DNA from 2 places in the Paenibacillus sp. S25 genome. Region 1 is predicted to be linked to the other one. Evidence: a T-box and tRNA genes for the amino acid it is inferred to sense, from the RefSeq annotation. Region 1 holds a T-box; the other holds one or more tRNA genes.
What was found. A T-box is a leader RNA that pairs with one kind of tRNA and senses whether it is charged. The one in region 1 lies ahead of ileS (isoleucine--tRNA ligase), so its partner is inferred to be a tRNA-Ile.

Region 1 (8,065 bases):
CTATGAGGTGGATGAGCATGTGATGAGCCAAATTCGGGTTTTGGAGCATGATTGCCCGGGTAATGATAAATGGGAAGGTTCTGTTTACTTCCCCTTAACCGACGGAAAAACACTACTTGACTTGAAACAATGCAATCGACACATTATGATGAAAGCAGGAATATTGCCGAGCCATATCGAATGTACTACCTTATGCACGAGTAGCCGTAGCGATTTGTTTTTTTCATATCGCAAAGAAGGCGGCGTCACAGGAAGAATGGCGAGTTGGATTGGTCTGGAAGAGAGGTGAGTCCTCCCGTGTCTTTGGAGGAACGAATTAAAGAAGTGAATGCCCGTGTAGAAGCGGCATGTGCCCGAAGCGGACGTTCGCGTGATGAAGTTAATGTGATCGCTGTCACGAAATATGTTTCGGCGGCGACAATGACATCGGTATTGGATAGCGACTTAGAGCATGTGGGCGAAAATCGCTGGCAGGATGCTGCGGATAAATGGAGCAAGTTGGGTAACCGGGGAACGTGGCATTTTATTGGTCATCTCCAAACGAATAAGGTTAAAGATGTGATTGGAAAATTTAAATTTATACATTCGCTTGACCGCTTATCGCTCGCTCAGGAATTGGACAAGAAGGCAGCCGCTCTGGGACTGCGAGTTAAAGCTTTTGTGCAAGTCAATATTTCTGGGGAAATATCCAAATATGGCTTGTCCTCTGAGGCGGTTGTCCCCTTTTTGGAACAGATTCGCGAGTTGGAGCATGTGGACGTGATTGGCTTGATGACAATGGCTCCTCATGAGGAAGACCCGGAAAAAACTCGGCCTGTGTTTCGGGGATTACGTGAATTACGGGATAGGTTAAATGGACAAGCCTTGACCAGAGAACCCATCGTTCACTTGTCAATGGGGATGTCCAATGATTTTGAAGTGGCGGTTGAAGAGGGAGCGACTTGGCTGCGGCTTGGTTCCGTACTGGTCGGACGAGAGGAGGATTTCCATTGGGCGTAATGAATAAGTTCATGAACTTTCTGGGGCTTCAGGAAGAAGAGGAAGTTATAGAGCGAGAGGTTATGAATACGCCGGAAGATCAAGAAATTGAAACCCCAAGCTTTGATAAACGTAAGAACCAGAAGAGCACTAATGTTGTCAGCATCCATTCACAGAAAAATGTGAAAGTTGTCCTGTATGAGCCGCGTTCTTATGATGAAGCACAGGAAATTGCCGACCATATCCGTTCCCATCGCACTGTCGTAGTTAATTTGCAACGAATTCGCAAGGATCAGGCGCTACGCATTATTGATTTTTTGAGTGGTACTGTGTATGCACTGGGTGGTGGTATTTCCAAGGTCGGGAACAATATTTTTCTGTGTACACCAGATACGGTTGAGATTCAAGGCTCTATTACGGAAATACTGGCTGACACTGAACAAGAACTTAACAGAATGAGGTGAACTTTTCTTGATCGAGGTAATTTACTGGCTATTTCAGATTTATTCGTACATGATCATTGCATATGTTCTGCTGTCATGGCTTCCTAATGCGAGAGAGAGTGTAATTGGTGATTTACTTGCCAAGTTTGTGGAGCCGTATTTGTCTCCTTTTCGCAGGTTTATACCGCCAATCTTCGGGATGATTGATATTTCACCCATCGTTGCGCTGATTGCTCTGCGTTTTGCGTCATACGGTTTGATTTCTTTAATTGGTAATTTCGTCTAGGAGGAGTTATGCGAACTGAGATTTATGAGCATTTTCACCCGGATGAACGGGATTATGTGGATCGCGCTTCCGAATGGATCAGTCATGCGGGAGCTTATCATGAGCAGAAGCTGACTGATTTTTTGGACCCGCGCCAACAGTACATATTGGAGACACTTGCTTCGAAGGAAGACAAGGTCACGATTAGGGTAGATGGCGGATATATGGCTTCAGAACGAAAGCGGGCGCTTATTGCGCCCGATTATTCGTATTTGGACGGTGAGGAGATGGGGATTCAGGTCCTTTCCATCACATCTGACGATCATAAAGTAGGTACCCTTGAGCACGGTGATTATCTAGGTGCCCTACTGGGACTTGGAATCAAACGTGGGAAAATCGGGGACATTCATGTACTTGATGATGGGTGCCATGTATTGGTAGCTTCAGAGATCGGTGATTTTATGACGATGCATTTGCAGCAGGTACATCGTGTTCATGTATGGACAGAACTGTTGCCTGTAGCGAGTCTGCGAACGAAGGAAGTTGCATTAGAGGCGCTAGATCTGACGGTCGCTTCTTTGCGCCTGGATGGTATTGCCAGCGATGTGTACAAGCTAAGCCGCAGTAAAATATTAACACCGATTCGGGCGGGACGGTGCCGGGTAAATTGGAAGGTGGAGGAGAATCCATCCACTCTACTTAAAGCTGGGGACGTTATTTCTATGCAGGGTTTTGGGCGTTTCAAAGTGCTAGAAACAGACGGGATGACAAAAAAGGGAAGATTCCGTGTCAAAATTGGTAAGTTTGTATAGCTGTAGGCAGGAATCACAAGCTTTCTGTCGAAAGAATTAAGCTATAGCGAAGAACTGGAACGATTTTGCTCTGTACAGTATTCACAAAACGGGGTATGATGACCGATAGATGATAGTGAGCGTCGTGACGCGGAAAATGTATTTTTTGTCAATCTTATAGGAGGTGGACGGCATGCCATTAACGCCATTGGATATACATAACAAGGAATTTGCCCGACGGCTTCGCGGTTATGATGAGGATCAGGTTAATGAATTTTTGGATCAGGTGATCAAAGATTACGAGGGCGTTATTCGTGAAAATAAAGAACTGAGCACCGAGTTGTTGAACGTACAGGAGAAGCTCGATCATTTCGCGACCATTGAGGATACGCTGAGTAAGACGATTATCGTGGCGCAGGAAGCGGCTGATGAAGTTCGTAACAACGCCAAGAAAGAATCCCAACTGATCGTGAAGGAAGCGGAAAAAAATGCGGACCGTATTGTGAACGAAGCATTGTCTAAATCCCGCAAGATCGCGTTGGAGGTTGAAGAACTGAAGAAGCAGGCATCGATTTACCGAGCACGGTTTCGTACACTGGTGGAAGCACAGCTTGACTTGTTAAGCCAAGACGGCTGGGAAGCCCTTGAAAACCGGGAACGCGAAGTACTGGAGCGCGAGCGTGAGATGAAAGAAATTTACTAATTTCATTTCTGACAAGCTTTTATTAGGCTTTGTTAGGGTTGACTTTTATCTTTAAACAGGCTATAACTGTAAATACTATACTGAATTCAATGATTATCCGTCTGTCGGCTGATGGTTGTTATTCAAGGCAACGATGTTGCTGGTTTAATATTCGATGAATTTAACATGTTTAATTCGTTGATGGGAACGAGTACGTCATGATTTGTCCCTCAGAGAGTTGGCCTTCCGGTGCAAGCCAACGTTCAGAACATGACCGAAGATCCTCCCGGAGAAGTGAGCTGAAGCGCTTAAGATTTTTTATGGTGTGTGTAAGCAATCACCGTTTGCCATGCGTTATAATGGCGCCCTGCTGTAGTTGAGTGGGGCTCAGAGAGCCGTGATGAGACTGTATTTTAGAATGGTCTGTTTTTACGGAATCAGGGTGGTAACGCGAGCACAGTCTCGTCCCTTTACAGGGATGGGGCTTTTTTTGTTGCTTTTTTTAGGAAATGCTAGGGAAATCAATGATGAGCAGAGAGGGAGTATGAAGTATGAACAGAGTGGATGTTAAAGAAAAAGCACGGTCCCGTGACCTGCGCATCCTGAGCAAATGGAAAGAAGAGGACACATTCCGTAAATCCATCACAAATCGTGAAGGAAAGCCCAATTTTGTATTTTATGAGGGTCCGCCAACAGCTAACGGTAAACCGCATATCGGTCACGTGCTGGGCCGTGTAATTAAGGATTTTGTAGGCCGCTATCAGACAATGAAGGGATACCGCGTCGTACGTAAGGCAGGCTGGGACACGCATGGTTTGCCGGTAGAATTGGGTGTACAAAAGCAACTGGGAATCTCCCACAAACCTGAAATTGAAGAATATGGCGTTGAAAAGTTTATTAAAAAATGTAAGGCGAGCGTGTTTGAGTATGAGCAACAATGGCGTGATCTAACCGAAGCGATCGGATACTGGACAGACCTCGATAACCCGTACATTACATTGGATAATAACTATATCGAGAGCGTATGGAACATTTTGGCGACAATTCATGAAAAAGATCTGTTGTATCGTGGTCATCGTGTGAGTCCGTATTGCCCGGATTGTCAGACGACGCTAAGTTCTCATGAAGTAGCACAGGGCTACAAAGATGTGAAGGATCTAAGTGCCACGGCCAAATTCAAGTTGCACAGCAGTGGTGAATATGTACTGGCTTGGACGACAACACCTTGGACCTTGCCGAGTCACGTGGCGCTAGCCGTCAACCCTGAACTGGAATATGCACGTGTGAAGCAGGAAGACGGTGTGTACATCGTTGCTAGAAATCTGGTTGAGGACGTAATTAAAGGCGATCATGAAGTGATTGGCACACTATCTGGTTCAGAACTGGTTGGCCAAACGTATACCCCGCCATTTACGTATTTTCAGGTTGAGAAGGGTAATCAGATTCTGGGTGCGAAGTTCGTAACAGACTCCAGCGGTACAGGTATCGTTCATATGGCTCCGGCGCATGGTGAGGATGATTACCGGGTATGCCGTGAAAATGGTGTTGAATTCATCAACGTAGTGGATCTCCAAGGTAACTATGTAGAGGAAGTCACTGATTTTGCAGGCCGTTTTGTGAAAGACTGTGATATAGATATTGTTAAAATGCTGTCCGAAAAAGGCTTGCTGTACAGCAAGGAAAAATACGAGCATAGCTATCCGTTCTGCTGGCGCTGCGATACTCCATTATTGTACTATGCTATGGACAGCTGGTTTATCAAAACAACTGCGATCAAGGACCAACTGATTGCCAACAACAGTGAAGTCGAATGGTACCCGGGCCATGTACGTGAAGGACGTTTTGGAAAGTTTTTGGAAGAACTGGTGGATTGGAACATCAGTCGCGATCGCTATTGGGGTACACCGCTAAACATCTGGGTTTGTGAGGAAACTGGAGAACAGTTCGCTCCACATAGTATTGCTGAATTGAGGGAACGTGCGATTGGCGATGTACCAGCGGACATCGAGCTGCACAAACCATATGTAGATGATATTAAGGTACGTAGCCAATGCGGTAAATACGAAATGACTCGTACACCGGAAGTAATCGACGTATGGTTCGATAGTGGCTCCATGCCGTTTGCACAGCATCATTATCCTTTTGAAAATAATGAAACGTTCGAGCAGCAATTTCCGGCAGATATGATCTGCGAAGGGATTGACCAGACTCGTGGCTGGTTCTATAGCTTACTTGCGGTTTCGACTATGCTTACTGGCAAAGCTCCTTATAAAGCTGTCATGGCGACAGGCCATGTACTGGATGAGCAGGGACAGAAAATGTCTAAATCCAAGGGTAATGTTATTGATCCGTGGGAAGTGATTGACGAGTACGGTACAGATGCTTTCCGCTGGGCATTGCTGTCAGATAGTGCACCATGGAATAGCAAACGTTTTTCCAAAGGCATTGTAGGTGAGGCTAAATCGAAGCTGGTGGATACGCTTGTCAATACACACGCTTTTCTGACCTTGTATGCGGATATCGACGGATTTGATCCGGCACAGCATCCGTTCAAACCATCGGCTCATAAGTTGGATCGCTGGATTTTGTCCCGTCTGAACAGCCTGATTTTGGTAGTGGACAAAGCGCTGGCTGTAAATGACTTCTTGAACTCATCCAAAGCGATTGAGTCCTTTGTAGATGAGCTGAGCAACTGGTATATCCGTCGTTCACGCGACCGATTCTGGGGCAATGGTCTTACAGAAGATAAGCTGGATGCATACCGTACACTGACCGAAGTGCTGTTAACGACTGCCAAACTACTTGCGCCGTTTACACCACTGCTAGCAGAGGATATTTACCTCAATCTGAGCAACGGGGAAAGTGTTCATCTGGATGATTATCCGACTGCCAATGAGTCCTTGATCGATCTGGAACTGGAACGAGACATGGAAACGGCACGTCGTGTCGTCGAATTGGCGCGTAACGTCCGCAACGAAACGGGTTTGAAAACGCGTCAACCGTTGTCCGAGTTGATTCTGTCCATGGATCAGGATTTTGAACTGAGTGGCTATGAGGAAATCATCAAAGATGAGATTAACGTGAAGCATATTCATGTTGAGACGGACGATAGCGGCTTTGTAGATTTTACACTGAAACTGAATTTGAAAGTAGCAGGCAAGAAATACGGCAAAAATGTCGGTTTCCTACAAAACTTTTTCAAAGGAATGTCTGCTGAGGATACCCGTTCTGTTGTAGAAAAAGGAGTGTTAAACGTCGCTTCTCCAGAAGGTGAAGAACTGCAGGTTACGGCCGAAGAACTGCTGGTGGAGAAAAAAGCGAAAGAAGGCTTCGCTTCTGCTTCCGGTTATGGCTTAACGGTAGCGTTGAACACAGACATTACGCCGGAGCTGGAGCAAGAGGGTTGGGTACGTGAAGTGGTTCGTGCGGTACAGGATTATCGTAAAAAACTGGATCTGCCGATTGAAAAATATGTGGCGTTGACGTTGGATGTAGATAACGAGCTGCGTCAGGCCATCGAAAGCTTCGACTCTGTGTTGCGTGAGAACGTATTGGTTACTACTGTGACATTTGGTCAAGCCGAACCGGCAGAACATGTGGATGTGAACGGTAAAACCATCGGCGTTCATATTGGAGAATAATTACAAGCCCCCTGTCCCATAATACAATAACAGGCAGCATATAAAAACGAGCCTAAGCATCGGAAACGGTTTTTCTCCGTTACGTGCTTCGGCTCGTTTGCTGCGTTCAGGGCAGCCATGGGAAAAGGGGGATTGTGCATATGACGGCACGATCAAGGCGTAGACAGGGGAGAAGTCTCCGAGGTATGAACGGAGAAGGATCTGCCGTGGCCACAGATAAAAGCAAAACAGGTAATCAGGCAGGGCAATTAAGTCGTGTTGAAAAGCTGATACGTGCTGTGTCAGAGCAGATGGAACGGACACGTATTGCAGATTATGCTTTGCTGCTGAACAAGCCTTGGCGATTACTTTGGCTAAATCTAATATCAGGCGTTTCCCGGGGAATCGGCATCGCTCTAGGTTTTACTTTTTTTGCCGCTACCATTATTTATGTGCTGCAAGTGCTCGGAGCGTTGAATTTGCCGATTATCGGTGATTATATCGCTGATATTGTACGGATTGTACAACGACAATTGGAGCTTACTACCTATTAGGCAGCGATCTCCACTTTGATGTTCACGATTCGTCTTCGTGCGTATCCGGCTCCAGTAGACCTTCGCCCTCGCCATCTTCGATATAACGCTGATAAATGGAACTACGAATAACGGAAACATTTTGTCCATAAATGTCAGTAGCAACAAAGCTTTCGTATGGTTCTACGAAGCCCATATTATCGTCGCCTGCTTCAATTTCCATATCATCATAACTGTGGATTTCTCGACTTTCGGCCATGGCTGGTGTGTTAGAGGTACCCCAATTTTCGACGATCTGCCAAGCATCTTCACCGTCGAAGCCGTTTTGATCATCCCGCTCATCCAGACTCGTTCTGCCGAACGAGGGAGCGAGAAATTCTTCCTCTACTGGTCGGCGGTTAGACACTTCTGTTTCGGGACTGTACTCTTTGCAGTAAATGGTATAGGGAACAGCCAGTAGGCGCTCATAGGGAATGGGTTTACCGCTGGCGGCACAAATGCCATACGTCCCCTTTTCCATGGCCATCAGAGCTGATTCGATGCGTTCTAATTGGAATTCGTCGTGCTCCAGCAAGGAAATATCCTTGGCTCGCTCGTAGGTTTCGGTAGCCAGATCTCCCGGGTGGTTATCAATAGGAGAAAGCTCACCGGTTTGATCGCGTTGGGAATCGCCGAGTCCGTAATGGTCGTTGTCCTGCAAACGATGCTCAATTTCTTTTTTGCGTTCCAACAGTTCGTTACGCAAGCCCTGCA
Region 2 (8,065 bases), 2.5 Mb from region 1:
GCACGGATCAATGTAGACGCTAGTGCTCCAGTTTTACCATACAACAGTAAGTCCCGAAAACGCGATTGCATAATGCGTTGCTTCATCGCCATCCACTGGATGAACTGAAGTGCCATTTCCCCATTTTTGGACAAGAGCGACTCCAAATCCTTAACAAGCACGACGCCTAACTCACACACATCGGCTGTTTCCGCAGTGCAGCTATACTCTTCTCCATCTATCCCGCTAAATTCCCCAATTAAGTCGCCTTGATGCTGAATGGTCAGAATCAGTTCTTTACCATCTTCTGTCGATTTTCGAAGTTTAACATGACCTGAATGTATATAATAAAGCTGCTCTGCATCATCGCCCTCTCGGAAAAGCATAACGCCTGCCTTTACCTTCTTCCAGGACATAATATCTTTTAGCAGATCAAAATGTTCTTCTGTCAAATAAATCTGAATTCCCGTGCGTTCCGCTTCGTCCCCAAACCGTTCCATACAAGTGGCTTGCATGTTAGCGTCCTCCTCGTGTTTACCTGATATCTATATCATAATGTTTTAATGCCTGGGTTGTTATCGGGAGAACACCTGATTTTATACCTTCCTACTCCCTGATTTGCTGTGATAAATATCACTCCAGATGTAAGCTAACACCCCATTTATCGGCCTTTTCCCTACTCCTTACCCGACCTGATGAAAAGTCAGTGTTTCCTGCGCCTATAGATCAGGGGGTTCCCTGATCTACTTTTGTAACTGCCGGAACTACAATGAATTAGAGATATAGTTTGGTTATGAAAAAGGATGTGTCTTCTATGCTACAAATAACGGATGAAATGCGAAAAGAACTGAACCAATTGAGAGATACTACTTATGGTGATCTCACTGCCCTTGCATTTATGTCCAAGTCGGGTGGTAAGTTGCATTGGTATTACGCCTCCGGTAGCCGAAGCAATCGCTATCGCCTTATTTCTTTTAAGATTGGTCATGGTATTGCCGGGATGGCTGTTCGCTTGGGACGTACCGTGACTGTAAGTGCTTTGCTATCAGGTAGTATACGTATGCGTCAGGAATGTGCACTAATGCTGGCCGAGCAGCTTCACTCTGCTGTTGCTATTCCCTTTTCCAGCACAGGGGATCTGCCCAACGGTGTGCTGCTTCTTGGTAATCGTGATGTGAGGATGTTCACAGAGTCTGATGTAGCCGAGGCCACTCAAGTCGCTCAACGCCTTAGCCAACTATGTGCTTACCCTCTTATTCCATAGATCAACAATGTTTCTGTAGATAATGAAACTCATAAAATACTTGATATGACTGTCCCTAACTATCTTTGTTGATTGAAATCCCTAAAATTTGCTATGATTATGACAAAACGCACGGTTTTTTTACCGTTCGAGGGGATGACAAATTGATTCGCATACTAGTAGTGGATGATCACGTTGTCGTACGTTCTGGCCTCATGGCCCTATTGGACGGCAAAAACGGTATCAAGGTAGTAGGAGATGCAGCAGACGGGGATGAGGCAATCCGCAAGGCAGTGGAGCTACAACCTAATGTCGTGCTCATGGATTTTAGCATGCCACCTGGCAAAGATGGTCTCACGGCAACCACTGAATTAAAAAAACAGTTGCCCGATACAGAAGTCCTTATTTTAACGATGCATGATGATGAAGAATATCTGTTCCGGGCCATTCAGGCTGGAGCATCCGGATATATTTTAAAAAGCGCACCTCACGAGGAGTTGCTCGCTGCCATCCAGTCTGTAGCCGAGGGTAGTGCCTATTTGTACCCGAATGCAACCAAACGACTGATGAGTGAATATCTGGACAAAATCAAACAGGAAGGCATAGCCGGACCCTATGAATCCTTATCTGAGCGGGAAAAGGAGATTCTATCGTGGGTAGCCAAAGGATATGCCAACAAGGAAATTGCCGAGCACCTTGTGATTAGCGTCAAAACCGTAGAGTCCCATAAAAGTAACCTTATGGAGAAGCTTAACTTGAAAACACGACCTGAGCTAGTCAAATTCGCACTAAAAAAGGGGCTGCTCCATTATGAATGAACCTTCTAATCCTTTACTGCAGCATGCCTTTGGTGAATCAACCGATACACTGCTGAATGATCTGGAAATTTATATACCAGAGTCCCCTTTTCTCCATGCACTGCGTAACTCACTCCACCAACTATCCAATCTTAAATTTGCTCTAGATACGTCTTCCATCGTTGCTTTGACCGATCATCGAGGTATTATTCAGTACGTGAACGACAAGTTCTGTGAGATTTCGCAATATAGTCGTGAAGAGCTGATCGGTCAGGATCATCGTCTCATTAATTCAGGCTATCATACCCCTGCCTTCATGAAAAACCTGTGGACTACAATCCGTTCAGGTGAGGTATGGCAAGGAGAAATACGTAATCGAGCTAAAGATAACAGCTACTACTGGGTGAATACTACGATCGTTCCGTTTATGGACGAGGAAGGTAAACCCTATCAGTACTTAGCGATCCGCAATGAGGTCACTAAACTGAAGCAGGTAGAAGCAGAACTCCAGTCTATGATGACGCAAGTCATGCAAATACAGGAAGAAGAACGTAAACGCTTTTCAAGAGAGCTACATGATGGGATAGGGCAAAGCTTATTTTCACTTATTATTCAGTTAGACAGCCAACTTGCCGAACAACCTAGTGCTGCTCTGGAGAGTCTTCGTTCGCAGGTGACCGACATCATCAAAGATGTTCGTGGTCTAGCGTGGGAACTTCGTCCCTCAGTTCTGGATGATTTGGGTGTCGTACCAGCTATAAGAACCTATATTGAAAACTTCTGTTCTCATTACGGGATTGAGGTGCATTTTCAATGCACTCTACGTAAACGCCTTGATATTCGCAAGGAAATAGCAATTTATCGGATTGTACAGGAGGCATTAACGAATGTAGCCAAATACGCAGATGTAGCGGAGGCATATGTCGACGTTGAGGATCAAGATGAAATGATACAAGTGACCATTCGGGATGAGGGCATTGGATTCTCTGGAAAGTCCCAAGGAGAAGGAGTTGGATTGTTTAGTATGGAAGAACGAGCTAGAGGGGTAGGGGGATTTATGAGCATGACCTCTGCTCCAGATGAGGGAACCTCCATCCAGCTGACCATTCCCGTGTAAAAACTGTCCACTAGATCGGTTATCGGTGTATACCAGTTGTATGGATCAGAACGATATACACCGATACCGAGATTATGAATAATCAACACATTGTGGGTACATGAGAATAAATACAAAAAAAGAGAGAGCTCTGTCCCCAGACAGGCTCTCTTTATTTATAAGGTGTCACCACTGAGGCAACAAGAATCCGCTATAGCAAAAAGCGGGTGATGGGAATCGAACCCACGCTACCAGCTTGGAAGGCTGGAGTTCTACCATTGAACTACACCCGCAAATCAGTATCGGGATGACACGATTTGAACATGCGACCCCCTGGTCCCAAACCAGGTGCTCTACCAAGCTGAGCTACATCCCGACATTATACTTTTTTTAAGAAATGGCGCGCCCTGAGAGATTCGAACTCCCGGCCTTTTGATTCGTAGTCAAACGCTCTATCCAGCTGAGCTAAGGGCGCATATTTAAATCCATAATGAGCAGTCAAGGCGCCACCCAGATTTGAACTGGGGAATGAAGCTTTTGCAGAGCTTTGCCTTACCACTTGGCTATGGCGCCGTATGGATAATGGAGCGGACGACGGGAATCGAACCCGCGACCCTCGCCTTGGCAAGGCGATGCTCTACCGCTGAGCCACGTCCGCAAAATATGGTGCGGTCGAGAGGACTCGAACCTCCACGGGGGGTTAGCCCACACGGACCTGAACCGTGCGCGTCTGCCAATTCCGCCACGACCGCAAAATAACTATAAATGGTGAGCCATGAAGGACTCGAACCTTCGACACCCTGATTAAAAGTCAGGTGCTCTACCAACTGAGCTAATGGCTCTTAATGGCTGGGGATATAGGATTTGAACCTATGCATGACGGAGTCAAAGTCCGTTGCCTTACCGCTTGGCTAATCCCCAATAAATTAAGAATAAAGGGCGGCCGATGGGGCTTGAACCCACGAATGCCGGAGTCACAGTCCGGTGCGTTAACCACTTCGCCACGACCGCCATATGATTATGAAAAGACTGGTGGAGGATGATGGATTCGAACCACCGAACCCGTAAGGGAGCAGATTTACAGTCTGATGCGTTTGGCCACTTCGCTAATCCTCCAAAATGGTGCCGGCGAGAGGACTTGAACCCCCAACCTACTGATTACAAGTCAGTTGCTCTACCAGTTGAGCTACACCGGCACATTACTCATTTCCCACTTGAAAGGTGGCTCGGGACGGAATCGAACCGCCGACACGAGGATTTTCAGTCCTCTGCTCTACCGACTGAGCTACCGAGCCATAATTTGTTTTATTACTACACCATATAATCCGCACTATATATGCTAACTATATATGAGGTTAAAATGGCGGAACTGACGGGATTCGAACCCGCGATCTCCTGCGTGACAGGCAGGCATGTTAGGCCTCTACACCACAGTTCCAGAGGCATTTCCAATAGGAAATTAATTGCGGGGGCAGGATTTGAACCTACGACCTTCGGGTTATGAGCCCGACGAGCTACCGAACTGCTCCACCCCGCGACATTAAAAGGGATTTATCAAATTTTCTTATGGTGGAGGCTGAGGGGTTCGAACCCCCGACCCTCTGCTTGTAAGGCAGATGCTCTCCCAGCTGAGCTAAGCCTCCATATTATGACCCGTAGGGGATTCGAACCCCTGTTACCTCCGTGAAAGGGAGGTGTCTTAACCCCTTGACCAACGGGCCTTACAAAATAAGTTCTGATTCCAATAAATTTATGGCGGAGAGAGAGGGATTCGAACCCTCGCACCGCTTTCGCAGTCTAACCCCTTAGCAGAGGGTCCCCTTATAGCCACTTGGGTATCTCTCCGAGTAGCGGCAGAGGGGATCGAACCCCCGACCTCACGGGTATGAACCGTACGCTCTAGCCAGCTGAGCTACGCCGCCACCTTATATATAAAATTCAGAAATATTCAAAACATGGCTCCCCGAACAGGACTCGAACCTGTGACAACTCGATTAACAGTCGAGTGCTCTACCAACTGAGCTATCAGGGAATATTGGTGGAGCCAAGCGGGATCGAACCGCTGACCTCCTGCGTGCAAGGCAGGCGCTCTCCCAGCTGAGCTATGGCCCCAATCTTTTTGTTATTCTAGAAGTGGTGGGCCTTAGTGGACTCGAACCACCGACCTCACCCTTATCAGGGGTGCGCTCTAACCAGCTGAGCTAAAGGCCCTAACATGTAAAACTTCATCATCCTTTAAAGGATATCGCTTGGCGACGTCCTACTCTCCCAGGACCCTGCGGTCCAAGTACCATCGGCGCTGGAGGGCTTAACGGTCGTGTTCGGGATGGGTACGTGTGGAACCCCTCCGCTATCGCCACCAAACATGAATTTACATCGTAAATTCTACCGTACGGTTATTCGATTCATCACTTATCGTGTGAATGAATAGCCATGCGCTTGTTGTATGTCACTTGTACATACTTTCAAGGTTACACCCTGAAAACTGGATCCGAAACTCATTTGCGTTTTATTCTTAGGATAAGCCCTCGACCGATTAGTATTGGTCAGCTCCATGCATTACTGCACTTCCACCCCCAACCTATCTACCTCGTCGTCTTCAAGGGGTCTTACTAATTGGGAAATCTCATCTTGAGGGGGGCTTCACGCTTAGATGCTTTCAGCGCTTATCCCTTCCGTACATAGCTACCCAGCGGTGCTCCTGGCGGAACAACTGGTACACCAGCGGTACGTCCATCCCGGTCCTCTCGTACTAAGGACAGCTCCTCTCAAATTTCCTACGCCCACGACAGATAGGGACCGAACTGTCTCACGACGTTCTGAACCCAGCTCGCGTACCGCTTTAATGGGCGAACAGCCCAACCCTTGGGACCTACTTCAGCCCCAGGATGCGATGAGCCGACATCGAGGTGCCAAACCTCCCCGTCGATGTGGACTCTTGGGGGAGATAAGCCTGTTATCCCCAGGGTAGCTTTTATCCGTTGAGCGATGGCCCTTCCATGCGGTACCACCGGATCACTAAGCCCGACTTTCGTCCCTGCTCGACTTGTAGGTCTCGCAGTCAAGCTCCCTTCTGCCTTTGCACTCTTCGAATGATTTCCAACCATTCTGAGGGAACCTTGGGGCGCCTCCGTTACTCTTTAGGAGGCGACCGCCCCAGTCAAACTGCCCACCTGACACTGTCCTCGCACCGGATTACGGTACCAAGTTAGAACCTAGATACGATCAGGGTGGTATCCCAAGGATGCCTCCTCTCAAGCTGGCGCTCAAGATTCAACGGCTCCCACCTATCCTGTACAGATCGTACCCAAATTCAATATCAAGCTGCAGTAAAGCTCCATGGGGTCTTTCCGTCTTGTCGCGGGTAACCTGCATCTTCACAGGTATTAAAATTTCACCGGATCTCTCGTTGAGACAGCGCCCAAGTCGTTACGCCATTCGTGCGGGTCAGAATTTACCTGACAAGGAATTTCGCTACCTTAGGACCGTTATAGTTACGGCCGCCGTTTACTGGGGCTTCGGTTCATAGCTTCGCCCCGAAGGGCTTACCACTCCCCTTAACCTTCCAGCACCGGGCAGGCGTCAGCCCGTATACTTCGCCTTGCGGCTTCGCACAGACCTGTGTTTTTGCTAAACAGTCGCTTGGGCCTTTTCACTGCGGCCCCCTCGGGCTATTCACCCTACCGAGGCACCCCTTCTCCCGAAGTTACGGGGTCATTTTGCCGAGTTCCTTAACGAGAGTTCTTCCGCGCGCCTTAGAATTCTCTTCTCGCCTACCTGTGTCGGTTTGCGGTACGGGCACCTTCTCCTGGCTAGAGGCTTTTCTTGGCAGTCTGAGATCATGACCTTCGCTACTACAATTTTCGCTCCCCATCACAGCCCAGCCTTAACGATGTGCGGATTTGCCTACACACCAGCCTCACTGCTTAGACGGACATCCATCAGTCCGCGTCACTACCCTACTGCGTCACCCCATCGCTCATAACGGATTACGGTGGTACAGGAATTTCGACCTGTTGTCCTTCGACTACGCCTATCGGCCTCGCCTTAGGTCCCGACTTACCCTGAGCGGACGAACCTTCCTCAGGAACCCTTAGGCTTTCGGCGGATCTGATTCTCACAGATCTTTTCGTTACTCATACCGGCATTCTCACTTGAATGCAGTCCAGCGCTCCTTACGGTACACCTTCAACCCGCATTCAACGCTCCCCTACCCCTGATGCATAAGCATCAAGCCATAGCTTCGGTGGTGTGTTTAGCCCCGTTACATTTTCGGCGCAGAGTCACTCGACCAGTGAGCTATTACGCACTCTTTCAATGGTGGCTGCTTCTAAGCCAACATCCTGGTTGTCTGTGCAACTCCACATCCTTTCCCACTTAACACACACTTGGGGACCTTAGCTGATGGTCTGGGCTGTTTCCCTTTCGACAATGGATCTTAGCACTCACTGTCTGACTCCCGGAACTAAATCTATGGCATTCGGAGTTTGACTGAGCTTGGTAACCCTTGCGGGCCCCGCACCCAATCAGTGCTCTACCTCCACGATTCTTCTTTCCGAGGCTAGCCCTAAAGCTATTTCGGGGAGAACCAGCTATCTCCGGGTTCGATTGGAATTTCTCCGCTACCCCCACCTCATCCCCGCATTTTTCAACATGCGTGGGTTCGGGCCTCCAGTGCGTGTTACCGCACCTTCACCCTGGACAGGGGTAGATCACCCGGTTTCGGGTCTACGTCCACGTACTCAAGTCGCCCTATTCAGACTCGCTTTCGCTGCGGCTTCAGCTCTTCACCTTAACCTTGCACGGGAACGTAACTCGCCGGTTCATTCTACAAAAGGCACGCCATCACCCATAGATCGGGCTCTGACTTCTTGTAAGCACACGGTTTCAGGATCTATTTCACTCCCCTTCCGGGGTGCTTTTCACCTTTCCCTCACGGTACTGCTTCAC

Region 2: it encodes a tRNA-Ile, which carries the amino acid that the T-box ahead of ileS (isoleucine--tRNA ligase) is inferred to sense. The anticodon was not compared.

What each region holds. Positions count from the first base shown of each region.
Region 1 is NZ_CP073683.1:3,901,675-3,909,739, reverse strand. It holds gene pgeF (peptidoglycan editing factor PgeF) at 1-289, shown strand, start outside; gene KAI37_RS17045 (YggS family pyridoxal phosphate-dependent enzyme) at 298-999, shown strand; gene KAI37_RS17040 (cell division protein SepF) at 990-1,442, shown strand; gene KAI37_RS17035 (YggT family protein) at 1,450-1,707, shown strand; gene KAI37_RS17030 (YlmH family RNA-binding protein) at 1,716-2,498, shown strand; gene KAI37_RS17025 (DivIVA domain-containing protein) at 2,671-3,180, shown strand; T-box leader at 3,349-3,632, shown strand; gene ileS (isoleucine--tRNA ligase) at 3,711-6,800, shown strand; gene KAI37_RS17015 (DUF5665 domain-containing protein) at 6,941-7,333, shown strand; gene KAI37_RS17010 (TraR/DksA C4-type zinc finger protein) at 7,356-8,065, opposite strand, start outside.
Region 2 is NZ_CP073683.1:427,257-435,321, reverse strand. It holds gene KAI37_RS01955 (Crp/Fnr family transcriptional regulator) at 1-494, opposite strand, end outside; gene KAI37_RS01950 (GAF domain-containing protein) at 794-1,243, shown strand; gene KAI37_RS01945 (response regulator) at 1,387-2,040, shown strand; gene KAI37_RS01940 (PAS domain-containing sensor histidine kinase) at 2,033-3,136, shown strand; tRNA gene KAI37_RS01935 (tRNA-Gly) at 3,338-3,408, opposite strand; tRNA gene KAI37_RS01930 (tRNA-Pro) at 3,418-3,491, opposite strand; tRNA gene KAI37_RS01925 (tRNA-Arg) at 3,514-3,590, opposite strand; tRNA gene KAI37_RS01920 (tRNA-Cys) at 3,617-3,688, opposite strand; tRNA gene KAI37_RS01915 (tRNA-Gly) at 3,699-3,773, opposite strand; tRNA gene KAI37_RS01910 (tRNA-Leu) at 3,780-3,867, opposite strand; tRNA gene KAI37_RS01905 (tRNA-Lys) at 3,882-3,957, opposite strand; tRNA gene KAI37_RS01900 (tRNA-Gln) at 3,962-4,036, opposite strand; tRNA gene KAI37_RS01895 (tRNA-His) at 4,054-4,126, opposite strand; tRNA gene KAI37_RS01890 (tRNA-Tyr) at 4,146-4,231, opposite strand; tRNA gene KAI37_RS01885 (tRNA-Thr) at 4,236-4,311, opposite strand; tRNA gene KAI37_RS01880 (tRNA-Phe) at 4,338-4,410, opposite strand; tRNA gene KAI37_RS01875 (tRNA-Asp) at 4,477-4,553, opposite strand; tRNA gene KAI37_RS01870 (tRNA-Met) at 4,579-4,652, opposite strand; tRNA gene KAI37_RS01865 (tRNA-Val) at 4,683-4,758, opposite strand; tRNA gene KAI37_RS01860 (tRNA-Glu) at 4,765-4,836, opposite strand; tRNA gene KAI37_RS01855 (tRNA-Ser) at 4,869-4,960, opposite strand; tRNA gene KAI37_RS01850 (tRNA-Met) at 4,964-5,037, opposite strand; tRNA gene KAI37_RS01845 (tRNA-Asn) at 5,072-5,147, opposite strand; tRNA gene KAI37_RS01840 (tRNA-Ala) at 5,152-5,227, opposite strand; tRNA gene KAI37_RS01835 (tRNA-Ile) at 5,250-5,326, opposite strand; rRNA gene rrf (5S ribosomal RNA) at 5,363-5,479, opposite strand; rRNA gene KAI37_RS01825 (23S ribosomal RNA) at 5,632-8,065, opposite strand, start outside.